DNA from 4 places in the Roseibium sp. AWQ4_290 genome. Region 3 is predicted to be linked to each of the others. Evidence: riboswitches for the same ligand, from Rfam matches in the RefSeq annotation. Region 3 holds a riboswitch; each other region holds the start of a gene.

Region 1 (3,184 bases), on a different contig from region 3:
CGCCAGGCCTTCGTAGACGCAGTTGATGCCCTCGTTGATCATGGGAACCAGCACCCGGTTGACCACAAAACCATAGCTGTCCTTGGACACCCGGGGCGCCTTGCCGATGGTCTTGGTGAGAGCGGTGATCCGTTCACAGGTCTCGTCGCTGGTCTGAAGGGCGCGGATGATCTCCACCAGCTTCATCACCGGAACCGGGTTGAAGAAATGCATGCCGATGACCCGTTCGGGATGTTTGGAGGCCGCCGCGAGCCGGGTCAGGGAGATGGAGGAGGTGTTGGAGGCAATGATCGTCTCCGGCCCGCAAATTTCGTCGAGCTGGGAAATTACCTTGGATTTGATGCCGATATTCTCCACAATTGCCTCGACCACCAGCTGACAGCTCGAAAGGGCAGTCACATCAGTCGTTGTGGTCACGCGTGCCAGAGAGTTTGCGGCCTCGTCCGCCGAGATTTTCTCTTTCGCCTGCAGCCGGGACAGGCTGTGGCCGATGGTGCCCTTGCCGTGCTCCAGCGACGCCTCGGAAATATCCTGCATGATCACTTGGAGCCCGGCCATCGCAAAGGTCTGCGCAATGCCATTGCCCATCGTTCCAGCGCCAATCACGCCAACTTTCTGAATGTCCATGTGTCACCATTGCCGGTTCGGGAAAGGAGGAAGGCCGGAGGGAAGGGCTCAGATGATACCTCCCGCCTGATGGCGCCTTCATGACACCCAAACACTGGCCGCGCAATTGCTTGGGGCGGGATGCCTGAAAATAAATCGGCGTCAGGCCGTAAGGGCAGGGCACATGTGTGGCGCCGTCATCGGCGTAGCACATAAGGTTCGCGCCGGGCCGGCCGCAGCCCCGTTCAGGATGACTGAATTTTTAAGAGAGACAAAAGTGGTGATGGCTCCCCAGGCCGGACTCGAACCAGCGACCCAGCGATTAACAGTCGCTTGCTCTACCAACTGAGCTACTGGGGATCACCACGCTCGGGGCCGCTGCGTCGCTGCCCCGTCGATGGAGATGCGTATAACAAAGGCATGATCCGTTTGCCAAGCCCTCGATCGCGTTTTTTTCATCCCGCTGTCATTTTTTTATCCAGCATGTGGAAAACCGTAAGGATTCCAGAAAGGTAGAAAGGGACGGTCCTGGTGAAAACCCGGGCGGATTTAGCCTCAAGACCGGCTGGAGCTGCTCCCCTTGCGCGGAGCCCCGGCCAGGCGATGCGGGAGCCATAGCTCAATTGGGCAAGGGGCGCTGCCTGGTTATCTGCTTGTCACATACCGGGAATGCAGGTACGAAAGGTTGAAACGGTTCCGGATCGGGCTTGCTGATCCGGATGAAACGGGAATCCGGTGCATCGCCTCTGGCGCCATTCCGGAGCTGCCCCCGCAACTGTAAACGGTGAACGAGCGCACAAGAACCACTGGCCGGAGAGGGCCGGGAAGGGGTGCGGGAGGCCAGACACCGTGAGCCAGGAGACCGGCCGTTGATCCAGCAACCCAGAACGCTGTCGGGTGGACGGCCGGGAGACAGATGTGAGTGCAGCTTCCGGACCAAGGTCCACGCTTGTTTTTGGCGGTGCCCGCTCCGGGAAAAGCCGCTTTGCCGAACAGCTTGCGGTCACCTCCGGCCTTGAAAAAATCTATGTGGCCACCGGCGCGGCCTTTGATGCCGAAATGGCGGACCGTATTGCAGCACACCGGCAACAGCGCGGCGCAGGCTGGCACACGATTGAAGAACAGACCGATCTCAAACGGGTGCTTGAAGACATCTGCCGGCCGGACCGGGTGGTTCTGGTCGATTGTCTGACCCTCTGGCTCTCCAACCTGATCTTTGCGGACAAGGATGCCGCTGCCGAGACGGACGCGCTGTGCAGGACGGTTGAGGGACTGCCGGGCCCGGTGGTCTTTGTTTCCAATGAAGTCGGCCAGGGCATCGTGCCGGACAATCAACTGTCCAGAGCGTTCCGGGATGCGCAAGGACGGCTCAATCAGGACATGGCCAGGGTCTGTGCCCAGGTCGTTCTGGTGGCGGCCGGACTGCCCCTTTTGCTGAAACCCGCCAACCAACCGGACATTACCCTATGACACAGAGCAATATGACACAGACCCTTCAAACACCGGGGCAGAAGATCCCGGCGACAATTGTGACGGGCTTTCTGGGGGCGGGCAAAACCACCTTGATCCGCAATCTCCTGCAAAATGCCAACGGCAAGAAAATCGCGCTGATTGTCAATGAGTTCGGGGATATGGGCTTTGACGGGTCGCTTGTGAATGGCTGCGCTGATCCGGACTGCGCGGCGGAAGAGGTGGTCGAGCTGACCAATGGTTGCATTTGCTGCACGGTGGCCGATGACTTCCTGCCGACCATGGAAATGCTGCTCGGCCGGGATACTCCGCCGGAGCATATTGTCATTGAAACGTCCGGGCTGGCGCTGCCGCAGCCGCTTGTGCGCGCCTTTTCCTGGCCAAGTGTCAAAACAAGAGTGACGGTCGACGGCGTCGTGACCGTGCTGGACGCTGCTGCGCTGGCCGAGGGCCGGATTGCGCTGGATGAAGCCGCGCTTGAGGCGCAGCGCGCGGCGGATGAGGCGCTGGACCATGACAGCCCGGTGGAAGAACTGTTTCACGACCAGCTGCGCTGCGCCGATCTGGTGGTTCTGAACAAGGCGGATCTGGTTGCGGACGCGGCGCTGAAAGCGGTTGAAAGCCGGATTGGGGCAGATATCCGCCCGGCGGTTCAGGTGATTGCCTCGGAAAAGGGCACCTTGCCGATCGAGGTCCTGCTCGGGCGTCAGTCCGCTGCCGAAGACGATATGGCCGCCCGCCATGAGCATCACCATCATCACCATGACGATGCGCCGTCCCATGGCGGGGATGATCATCACCATGATCACCAACATGACCATCACCACCATGATGATTTTGAAAGCCATGTGTTCGACTGCCCGGAATTTGACAGTCTCGCCTCTCTTGAAGCCAGGGTGCTGGAGGCCATGGCCTTGAAAGGTGTCTTAAGGATCAAGGGTGCGGTCCGGATCCATGGCAAGGCAACGCCCGCTATGGTGCAGGCGGTGGGCCCCCGGGTGGAGACCTGGTTTGCAGCGGGGGCGGAAAGCGCAGGCCGTCTGGTGGTCATCGGCCTGAAAGGCTTTGACCTTGACGCCGTGCGCGGCCTTTTGGGCCGCGTCCGCGA
Region 2 (3,184 bases), on a different contig from region 3:
GCCGGGCGTGTTTTCTGTGGCCCTGTCCCCGTTTCACCCCCACCAGTATTTGCCGTCTGACCGATCTCCGGAAGGTCTTCCAGCTCCATACGCACTTGGGCGATGTGACCGGCCCCGAGATTGGCCTTGAAGACATGGACAACCCGCTTGCTGGGCGTGAAGGTGAAAAAGCCATCGCTGTCAGTGATCGCCTCGCCCAGTTTGGCGCCATCTTCGTCAAAGACTTCAACCAGGGCACCTGTGGCCATGTCGCCGTTGGAAAACCCGATTTCCCCCTCAATCACGTCCCCGTTTGCAAAAACCGAGGCAATCACCTTGTGGGCCTGAGCCGGGAGCAGGCCCATGCCGGCAAACAAGAGGCCTGACAGCAAAAAGATGGCAGCGCGTCTCATGGGGTCCTCCTGATGGGCGAGTGAAGAGCGGAAAACAGATCCGGTTTGACCCTGCGCGCCAGATAGACGGCAAAGCCGGTCAAAAGTCCCTCGACGGCCACCACCGGAAGATGGGCGAAAAACACCAGTTTGGCGGCCGGAACGAATTCCTCTCCGCTCAAGGCCAAGGCTGCGCCAACCAGAAACGTCGTCAGAACAATGGCAAGCGCCCCGCCCGCCCCTCCCCAAAGAGCGGCCACCAAAGGCGACCCTCTGGCCGCTCCCCGGCCACACAGATAGTAGACCGCAACAGCAGGCAGCGCGATGTTCAACGTGTTGACCCCGAGCACGGTGAGCCCGCCAAAGCCGAAAAAGGCAGCTTGCAGCAAGAGGCCGACAAACAAGGCGGGAAAAGCGGCCCAGCCGAGAACAAGCCCGGCCAGACCATTCAAGATGAGGTGGACACTGGAGGGACCGACCGGCACATGGATGAGAGAGGCGACGAAAAACATCGCACTCAGCACCCCTGCCGCCGGGATCTTCTCCATGGGCAGGGCGCGCAGGCCAAGGGCTATGCCCCCGGCCGCAAGCCCTGCACCGCCCAGAACAACCGGCATCGACAAGGCGCCATCAACAATATGCATTGGTCTCCCTCCGCTATGTCCAGGAGTTTTAGAAGCTATCGCGTTCATCGGGATTCAATTCGTGTTGTCTTTTGTGTCGAAATCTCTGATTTCAGGCTGCGAAAGGCAAATCCGATGAAACGCGCTTTGCTCTAGTCGACGTCGTAGGCGCGGATCCAGATCACCGCATCCTGGCTGAGTTCCTTGCCTTCATGCTCCTTTGCAGGACCGGAGCCCAGAGCTGCAAATCCCCAGAACCCGGCCTTCGGGATGCCGAAAGTGAAATAGCCGTTGTCATCGGAGATTGCGACGATGCCCCCGCCCGGCAGGGGAGACGCAGTTGGTGCGGTGGGGGTGTTGGCATCCATGTCCGGCTCTGCGGCCATATACTCAATCTCGATCTCCGCTCCGGCCACAGGCTTGCCCTCTGACAGGACCCGGCCGGAGAAGGTGGAACCGGCCACAATGTTGGTCGGCCGGTTCAGCGGCAGGATTTCTGTCGCAAGCCCTTGCGGCTCCATCCAGTCCGTCGGGATCTCGTTCCTGGTCACGTAGGATTTCGTGATCTGCTGGATATAGATGTCTTCACTTTCTTCATAGTACGGTGCAGGTTCCACGACGAGCACATAGTCCCCGCTGCGTTTAACCGGAAGCGTGACGTCAAAGGCTGCGGCCTCATTTTCCGACCCGGAAAAGGTGATCGGCTTCAGGCTGTCCTTCAGGTCGATCTTCTGGCCGCGATGCACGGCATAAACCTCAAGGGGCTCGGCCATATCCATGACATGGCCGTTTTCGAACGGATGCCAAAACAGGAGTTTCACCGGGACATCCCCGGCTTTGTCCAGATTGACCTCAGGCGTATACGCCAGCTGAAAATGGGCCTGGGCAGCAAAAGGGGTCAGCAATGTGGCCGCGCAAAGCGCACCAAGGCCAAGCTTGCGAAGTGTCATATGACGTCTCTCTCAATGGGCCACCGGGACGGATTGCCCGGTCTGGTCGACTGAAAGGACGGTCGGGGAAAGAAGCGGAAAGCGGATGGAGGGTGTCCCGCCGCTTGGCCGCGTGACGCTCACCCCGGCGTCCGGTTGCGGTGTCAGGTCCGGCTGGCCGGCCATGACAATCAGCGGCAGGTCTCCTGGCTTGCGGGTCAAGGCATCCACCGGCCTTCCCGGCGCGCGCTTGCGCCAGTGGCTTTGTCGGTTTCAGCTCACCGCCTACAGTTGCGGGGGCAGCCACGGCTTTAGTCCCTGATGGGTACGCTTCACCGTGTTCCCTTTTAATCCCGGTGCCAGGATCTGGCGCCGGAAACCGTTGACCTGGCATTTTTGGCCCTGATCCAGCAGCCTTGTCAATCGTCTTTCTGCAAGAGACTTTTGGCATGCGCCTCGCTGGGCAAGGCCAAAAAATAAGTGGCGGAGCCAGGCTCCGCCACTGAACAAGATTAAAAAAAAGTCCTGGATCAAAGGTTTGGCGCGTCCTGCCTGTTCTGGGCATTCAGCAAAAAGGTCTGGTGCGGTGTCCCGCTAAAAAACTGTTTCCCGCTCCTGTGGAGCGTGCCGCGAACCTTGAGCTGTCGTCACATTTGCCCGGGTCAAGAAAAGTTCTGATGTCAGGCCGCGGCGGGCAAATCTGTCCTAAGCGCTATTTTCACTAAACGATGGGGTAGCCGTCAATGACGTTACGGTAAAATCCGGCAATGTCTTTTGACGCCTCAAGGTCCGGATGAAATTCGTCTGTCCAGCGTCCGCGCACAACATTGCGGATGTCGACCAGCGTCACATTCGGATAGAGCGCATCAATCTCCTGAAGCATGGTGTAAAACCGGTCGACCAAAAGGTGCAGGATACCGGAGATCAACTTCTTGTCCGCCTCGATCCTGAAATTGCGCTTCACAAAAGGCCGTCCGAACCAGGGGCCATCGCTATGGGCCACCGGGTAGTCATAGCCATGGACGAGGATTTGTGTCCGCGGCGCTTTTTTCAAAACATAGCCGGCAAGCTCGTGATAGCCCTGTCTGACCTTCTCCAGCACTGCGTCAAGCCGGTCCAGATTGAGGAAATCCTCCGCTCGATCCGATCCGAGCGCCGCGCTGCGGTCTTTCAGCAGGCGGGTGAGCGCCGAGCCACCCAGAAGCTCATTGGCCCCGCCGGAAAAGACAAAATAGTCATAAACGCCTGTATCTACATGAAT
Region 3 (3,184 bases):
CGCCCGCAGCCAACCAAAGTCGTCCTGCCGGGAAATGCCGTGGGTTTCAAGGGTGACGGGGCGCGCTTCGGCGCGGGGAGGCAAAGTGCTTTTGGTCATGGCCAAGCAGGTAGGATTTTTGAGCGGTCATGGCAAGATGGGATTTCCTGCCGGCCAGAGACAGGAAGGCCCTATTTGTAGACGATCCGGTTGCGCACCTTGTCCAGGTTCAGCTTGTCCAGAGCCGGGCTGCCCGCCTTGATATAGAGTGTTGCTTCGCTGGCGTGCACTTCACTGACCGGCAAACTACCCGGCGGCACCTTTTCAAGAAGAATTTTTGCGGCCATTCGCGCCGCAGCTTCTCCCCGTTCCCGGTATTCCGTCCCGAAGGCCAGCATGATCCCTTCTGTCACATAGGCGGTTGAGGAGCCGATACTGACCAGATCAGGCGGGACGAGCTCTGCGATCGCTTCGGCATGTGCAGCAAAAGATGAAGAGGCTGTCACATAAAGGGCGCCGACGGATCGGAGCTGCGGTTTCAGGGCCGCGATCTGCAGGTCCTTCTCATCTGCATCGGGCGAAAACCGCAGGCGCACCGCCTTGATGCCAAGCGCTTCGGCGGCTTGGGTCAGCCGGTCCGTTTCGGCAATCGCATTGGGTTCGCGGGGATCGAACAGGATGGCAAGGGACGAAAAACTGTAGATCTTGCGCAGCAAATCCAGATTGGTGTCCGGGGACAGAGACATCTTCACACCGGTCAGTCCGGCTGGAGGCTGGTCCAGGGAGAGCACCAGTCCTGCGCCAACCGGATCAGCCACAATATTGAAGACATGAGGCACGCCGCCTGCACCGAAATTTTGAACGGTCAGGCTTGCGGTTGTCCCGAATGTGTAGATCAGGTCCTTTGATTTCAGATGGTCCAGATTGTCGCGCAGAAACCGGGCCAGCTCATCCTCACTTCTGCGGGCATCGAAATATTCAAAGTCAGCGTCAACCCCCAAGGTTTCAAGCTTGCGGACAAAGCCGTCCTCCGCCTCAGTGGTGCCGCGCCAGGTGATGATCAGGATGGACTTTGCATCCGCCCATACCGGAGCGGCGCTGAAAGCGGAGATCAGAAGAAATGCTATTGTCAGCCGTAGAAACACAATACTATCTCTCGGTTGTGAATCTTGTTTCTGCTTATTTTTCGATAAATACTGTAAGGTTAATGATATTGTTTTGATTGATATTATCAACCGGCATTCAAAAATTCTTTGGATGTATAAATTTTTGATTGGAATCTTAGGGTTGCTTTTGTTTTAAGTGTATTATTTCGAGTTACAACCTTTTGTGTTAACTATTGACAGGCGCTTCGGAATTCGACACACACAAAGGGATGGTTCTCGTATCCGGAGACGGATCGGGATTAAAAGGGAACACGGTGCGGCGTAGCCAACAGGCACCAAGTCCGTGACTGCCCCCGCAACTGTGAGCGGAGAGCAAACCTGACAACACCACTGGGGATGCCCGGGAAGGTTCAGGTGCGCAGCGACCCGCAAGTCAGGAGACCTGCCATATCACCCATAACTTCAACCCGGACGGGGTGTTCCGGAGGAGCGGATGACATGGCATCACATATGATCCCGGCCTGGCCGGACATTCGGTTCTTGAAAGCCCCGTTTGGTCGCGGAGGGCGATATGAGCCGGAGACGTTTCCAAACCTGTGACCCCTGCGGAGATCCGCCTGGGCTGGTCTGTGCCTCGAGCAGCCGCACCGGGCGGGCCACCTGTGCGAACGGACAGGAAAAGCTGCTTGCGCCGTCTGAGGATCGTAATGTAATAACATTACAAATTTCATCTCGGCTTGACCTGCCCGCATGCGTCCGTGTGCCGGCACACAAGCTGTTAGCGCAGAGCAGGGGCACATGAAGCAGGGGCAGCCGGGCCTCCGGATCACGCAAGGCCTTCCGGAACAATCGGGAGGGCCGGATGGCCGCCCCGGGCCGGAGCTGATCACGCAGCTTCTGCACGCATTGCCGATTGGGCAGACCGGAGAGGCTGCGTCTGGAAAAATTCCGGAGTTTGATCTGTCCGGCCTGGCCTTTATGGCGGGCTGCGACCGGCCCGGCAAGGTTGCCTTCAGCGTCAGGGACAAAGCAGCCTGTTTTTTCGGGGACATCGATCCGCAGCCGGATATCGGGGATCTTGTTGCCTTTGCTAACCAGTACCGGGAGCCGTTGGATGGCTGGTTCAATTCCGGCACGCGGCCGGGCAAGCCGCGCGGCGCTGGCAGGCAGTTTCTGTGTTTTGCCTGTGAATCTGCCCGAAACGGCGGAGCTGCCATGGGGGGCCAGCTATGACGGGCGCGTCGCTTTCCGTGAAAGAAGCCAGCTGGGCCACCGGGCAGGGCACGACCATTCTTAGATCGGTCAGTTTCGATCTGGCGCCGGGGCAGGTGCTTGGAATTGCCGGGGCCAATGGGGCTGGCAAGTCGACCTTGCTGCGGCTGTTATATCGGTTTCACAGGCCGAGCTCCGGCATGATCCTGCTCGATGGGGCTGATCTGTGGAAACTGTCTGCCCGGCAGACTGCGCGCAAAGTGGCTGCTGTTCTTCAGGAGCAGCCGACTGATTTTGCCTTGAGCGTCCGCGAAATCGTTTCGCTCGGCCGCAGGCCCCATGGCAGCGGCTTTGCCGCTGCCGGAAAACGGGACCGGGAGATCACTGGGGCGTCTCTAGAACGCATGGGGCTTTCGCCTCTTGCCTCCAGATCTTTCGGGACCTTGTCCGGGGGGGAGCGCCAGCGGGTGATGGTGGCAAGGGCCTTGGCCCAGGAGCCGCAGCTGCTTGTACTGGATGAGCCGACAAACCATCTCGACATCCGCCATCAGCTAGAGATCGTTGCCCTGATCGGCAGTCTCAACATCACCATTGTCACAAGCCTGCATGATCTGAATCTTGCCGGGCGGGTCTGCGACCGGGTTCTGTTATTGCACAAGGGCAGTGCTGTTGCCTTTGGTCTGCCCGAACAAGTGCTGACCCCGACCCATATCGAACAAGCCTATTGCGTTCAGGCGCAGCGCCAGAAGCTGGTGCCGGGCAATGAGCCGCATCTGACTTTTCACCTTTGAAACTCTGGAGTTCTTCATGAAACGACTGGCCCTGTGTCTTGCCGCCTCGCTGTTTTCCGCCCAGGCATTTGCCGAAACCACTGTCCGCAGCTGCGA
Region 4 (3,184 bases), on a different contig from region 3:
CACGGCCGTTTCCACGGTGGCGCCCAGATCGCCGCCATCCATCGCCTTGGCAATGTTCAGGGAGCCGAGATTGCAGGAGATATCCGTGCCCAGGTGGGAATAGCTGAGATCGTCCCGGAACTCGGACGCCTCGTTGACCTGCAGGATTTCCGAACACAGGTTCGACATGTTGATGCGCCCGTCCACCGGGTTGGCCCGGTTGGCGGTGTCCTCGAACAGGATATAGGGATAGCCGCTCTCAAACTGGATTTCCGCAATCGTCTGAAAGAAGCTGCGGGCGCGGATCTTGGTCTTGCGGATGCGCGGATCGTCCACCATCTCGCGGTATTTCTCGCTCACCGAAATCTGCGAGAACGGCATGCCATAGACCCGCTCCACATCGTGGGGCGAGAACAGGTACATGTCCTCGTCCTGCTTGGCGAGTTCGAAGGTGATGTCCGGGATCACGACCCCGAGGGAGAGGGTCTTGATGCGGATCTTCTCGTCCGCGTTTTCCCGCTTGGTGTCGAGAAAGCGCAGGATGTCCGGATGGTGGGCGTTCAGATAGACCGCCCCCGCGCCCTGGCGCGCGCCAAGCTGGTTGGCATAGGAAAAGCTGTCTTCCAGAAGCTTCATCACCGGAATGACGCCGGAGGACTGGTTTTCAATGCCTTTGATCGGGGCGCCGGCTTCGCGGATATTGGTCAGAAGCAGGGCGACCCCGCCGCCGCGCTTGGACAGCTGCAGCGCGGAATTGATGCCGCGGCCGATGGATTCCATGTTGTCTTCAAGGCGCAGCAGGAAGCAGGAGATGAGCTCGCCGCGCTGCTGCTTGCCCGCATTCAGGAAGGTCGGGGTCGCCGGCTGGAAGCGGCCGGACAGGATCTCGTCCATCAGCCGCATGGCCAGGTTTTCATCGCCGTCGGCCAGGGTCAGGGCCACCATCACCACCCGGTCCTCGAACCGCTCCAGGTAGCGCTTGCCGTCAAAGGTCTTCAGCGTGTAGCTGGTGTAATACTTGAAGGCGCCCAAAAAGGTTGGAAACCGGAATTTGCGGGCATAGGCCGCCTCGAACACGGACTTGACGAAGGCCGCGTCGTACCGGTCCAGAACTTCCTGCTCATAATAGCCTTCTCGTACCAGATAGCCGAGCTTTTCTTCCAGCGAATGGAAGAACACGGTGTTCTGGTTCACATGCTGCAGGAAATACTGCCGGGCCGCTTGCCGGTCCGCATCAAACTGGATCTGCCCGCCGCTGTCATAAAGGTTCAGCATGGCATTGAGGGCGTGGTAGTCAACGGCAGCAGCCTGCTGGGCAGGCCGGTCTAGGACATCTGTTGCCAAAATTTCGTCATCCCGTGGTCAACGCGGGCAAGGTCCGTGTCGGTTCCGGCCAGCTCGAAGCGGTAGAGCACCGGTACGCCGCATTTTTTCGACACGACTTGCCCTGCATAGGCGAAAAAAGACCCAAAGTTGCGATTGCCGGAAGCAATCACCCCCTTGAGGAGCGCGCGCGTGGGCGCATCATTCAGGAACCGGATCACCTGCTTTGGAACGGCCCCGCGTCCTTCCCCATCCGCATAAGTCGGAAGGACGAGGACGAAGGGCCCGGCGACGTCTGGAAGCGCTGCGGACGCATTGCGGGGAATGCGCAGGGCGGGCGCACCGAGCCGTTCGATAAAGCGGTGGGTGTTGCCGGAGGCGCTTGAGAAATAGACAAGCGTTCCCATTGGATCAAAGCCGCCGGAGGTTTAGCTGAGCGCTGCAATCTTGTCCGGGCGGAACCCGGCCCAGTGGTCGCCCATGGCTTCAACAACCGGCACCTGCTGATAACCGAGGGACTGAACGTGCTCGAACGCTTCGCTGTCTTCGCTCAGGTCGATAATGGTGTAGTCGACGCCCTTTTTGTCGAGCGCACGGTAGGTGGCGTTGCATTGCACACAGGACGGCTTGCTGTAAACGGTGATGGTCATTGTTTCTTGCACCCCGAGTCGGTCTTTTCATGGGAACGGCAGCGCGCAAGAAGGGCCTGTGCCGAGGCACATGGTCATCCCGCCCCGCGGACCCGCCGTCCGTTAGCGTTTTTACATTCAAGGCAGGTCTCCTGGCTCACAGGTCAATGCCGGTTTGATCCGCCTTCCCGGAGATCTCCAGTGGCGTCTGGATCCCAGCTTCCTGTTCACAGTTGCGGGGGCAGCACCGGGTTTGCATCTGCCTGCGCACCGGTTTCCCTCTTAGCCGGCAATGCAAAAGAATCGCCGGGCCCTGAACACTAAATACAGTAGGTAAGTGAGTTCTGGTGTCAATCTGTAGGTGGTTCGGGATTTTGCTCAAATCAGAGGCAGAATGGACCGGGACGCTGTTTTGGGCCGGATCAGCAGCGGAAACCGGAGGACGGACCCCGTTGCAAAACCGGTGGACAATTGTTGGTGCTGCTGTGACTGATGGTCAGTCGTTGGGGCGTCTGCCGGATACGGGGCCGGGACCGTCAAGATGTTGTGCCAGAGAGCCTCTGGGCAATTTGCACCGCAATCTGGCTTCACAGAAGGGAGGGCGTCCATGATCAGTCCTCCATGTCTGCGAAGATCGCGTCCTGGTGAACCAGGTCGCCCAAAAGGCTGTGGGTCAAGGCGAGGGAAAACAGGAAACGGCCGCCGCCAAGGTCCCGGTGGGTGATGGCAAGCGCGCCCGGGCTCAGCCAGGCGGGCAGCCGCAGCCGCACGGTTCCAGCTTGCAGGAAATAGTGGTCGCTCGTGAAGACCAAGGCGTTGGGGCGGGCGCTGACGCGCAAGGCCATGCCGATGCCGCAGCCGATATATTCTTCCAGGCCGGTTGGACCGGCGAAGCGCTTGGAGCTGTGAATGACCTGCGGAAACCCGCGCGCCCGGCCATATTGGCGCAGCCAGAACTGGCCGTCTCCGGCACAGTCCTCCGTGACGGAGACGACGGCGGGCTGGTTAAGGCAGCTCAGGTCATGGGGCAGCGGGGCGCCCACCAGCCGTGCCAGCTGGGAGAGGCAGGCTCCGGCCCGGCTCCTGCGCATGGCAACCACCTGGCCCTGATAGACTGTGCTGGCCCCGCCGCGCAGCCGTTTGCCAAAGCGGCGGCGGATGGCGGGGGACAGGCTGGCCCAGGCAGTTTCGCCCAGCAATTTGCGAAAGCGCAGATCGGCCTGCTGTCCGGTCCCGCCAGGAGGCGGGCGCCG

What was found. Region 3 has a riboswitch for cobalamin ahead of ACXAH0_RS09140 (DUF1636 family protein). Riboswitches for the same ligand answer to the same signal wherever they lie in the genome.
Region 1: it holds a riboswitch for cobalamin, as region 3 does, so the genes downstream of both, cobU (bifunctional adenosylcobinamide kinase/adenosylcobinamide-phosphate guanylyltransferase) here and ACXAH0_RS09140 (DUF1636 family protein) in region 3, are expected to answer to the same signal.
Region 2: it holds a riboswitch for cobalamin, as region 3 does, so the genes downstream of both, ACXAH0_RS23335 (DUF4198 domain-containing protein) here and ACXAH0_RS09140 (DUF1636 family protein) in region 3, are expected to answer to the same signal.
Region 4: it holds a riboswitch for cobalamin, as region 3 does, so the genes downstream of both, nrdH (glutaredoxin-like protein NrdH) here and ACXAH0_RS09140 (DUF1636 family protein) in region 3, are expected to answer to the same signal.

Annotation. Positions count from the first base shown of each region.
Region 1 covers NZ_JBSWYG010000008.1:203,426-206,609, forward strand. The annotation lists gene ACXAH0_RS10425 (3-hydroxybutyryl-CoA dehydrogenase) at 1-627, opposite strand, end outside; tRNA gene ACXAH0_RS10430 (tRNA-Asn) at 891-966, opposite strand; cobalamin riboswitch at 1,281-1,491, shown strand; gene cobU (bifunctional adenosylcobinamide kinase/adenosylcobinamide-phosphate guanylyltransferase) at 1,525-2,076, shown strand; gene cobW (cobalamin biosynthesis protein CobW) at 2,073-3,184, shown strand, end outside.
Region 2 covers NZ_JBSWYG010000030.1:42,606-45,789, reverse strand. The annotation lists gene ACXAH0_RS23345 (cobalt ABC transporter permease) at 1-392, opposite strand, end outside; gene cbiM (cobalt transporter CbiM) at 389-1,015, opposite strand; gene ACXAH0_RS23335 (DUF4198 domain-containing protein) at 1,147-1,944, opposite strand; gene ACXAH0_RS23330 (hypothetical protein) at 1,957-2,145, opposite strand; cobalamin riboswitch at 2,103-2,322, opposite strand; gene ACXAH0_RS23325 (hypothetical protein) at 2,645-3,184, opposite strand, start outside.
Region 3 covers NZ_JBSWYG010000007.1:140,444-143,627, forward strand. The annotation lists gene ACXAH0_RS09130 (S9 family peptidase) at 1-99, opposite strand, end outside; gene ACXAH0_RS09135 (ABC transporter substrate binding protein) at 171-1,124, opposite strand; cobalamin riboswitch at 1,339-1,549, shown strand; gene ACXAH0_RS09140 (DUF1636 family protein) at 1,884-2,318, shown strand; gene ACXAH0_RS09145 (ABC transporter ATP-binding protein) at 2,315-3,088, shown strand; gene ACXAH0_RS09150 (ABC transporter substrate-binding protein) at 3,105-3,184, shown strand, end outside.
Region 4 covers NZ_JBSWYG010000016.1:84,563-87,746, forward strand. The annotation lists gene nrdE (class 1b ribonucleoside-diphosphate reductase subunit alpha) at 1-1,323, opposite strand, end outside; gene nrdI (class Ib ribonucleoside-diphosphate reductase assembly flavoprotein NrdI) at 1,305-1,709, opposite strand; gene nrdH (glutaredoxin-like protein NrdH) at 1,731-1,952, opposite strand; cobalamin riboswitch at 2,057-2,262, opposite strand; gene ACXAH0_RS16865 (DUF4166 domain-containing protein) at 2,543-3,184, opposite strand, start outside.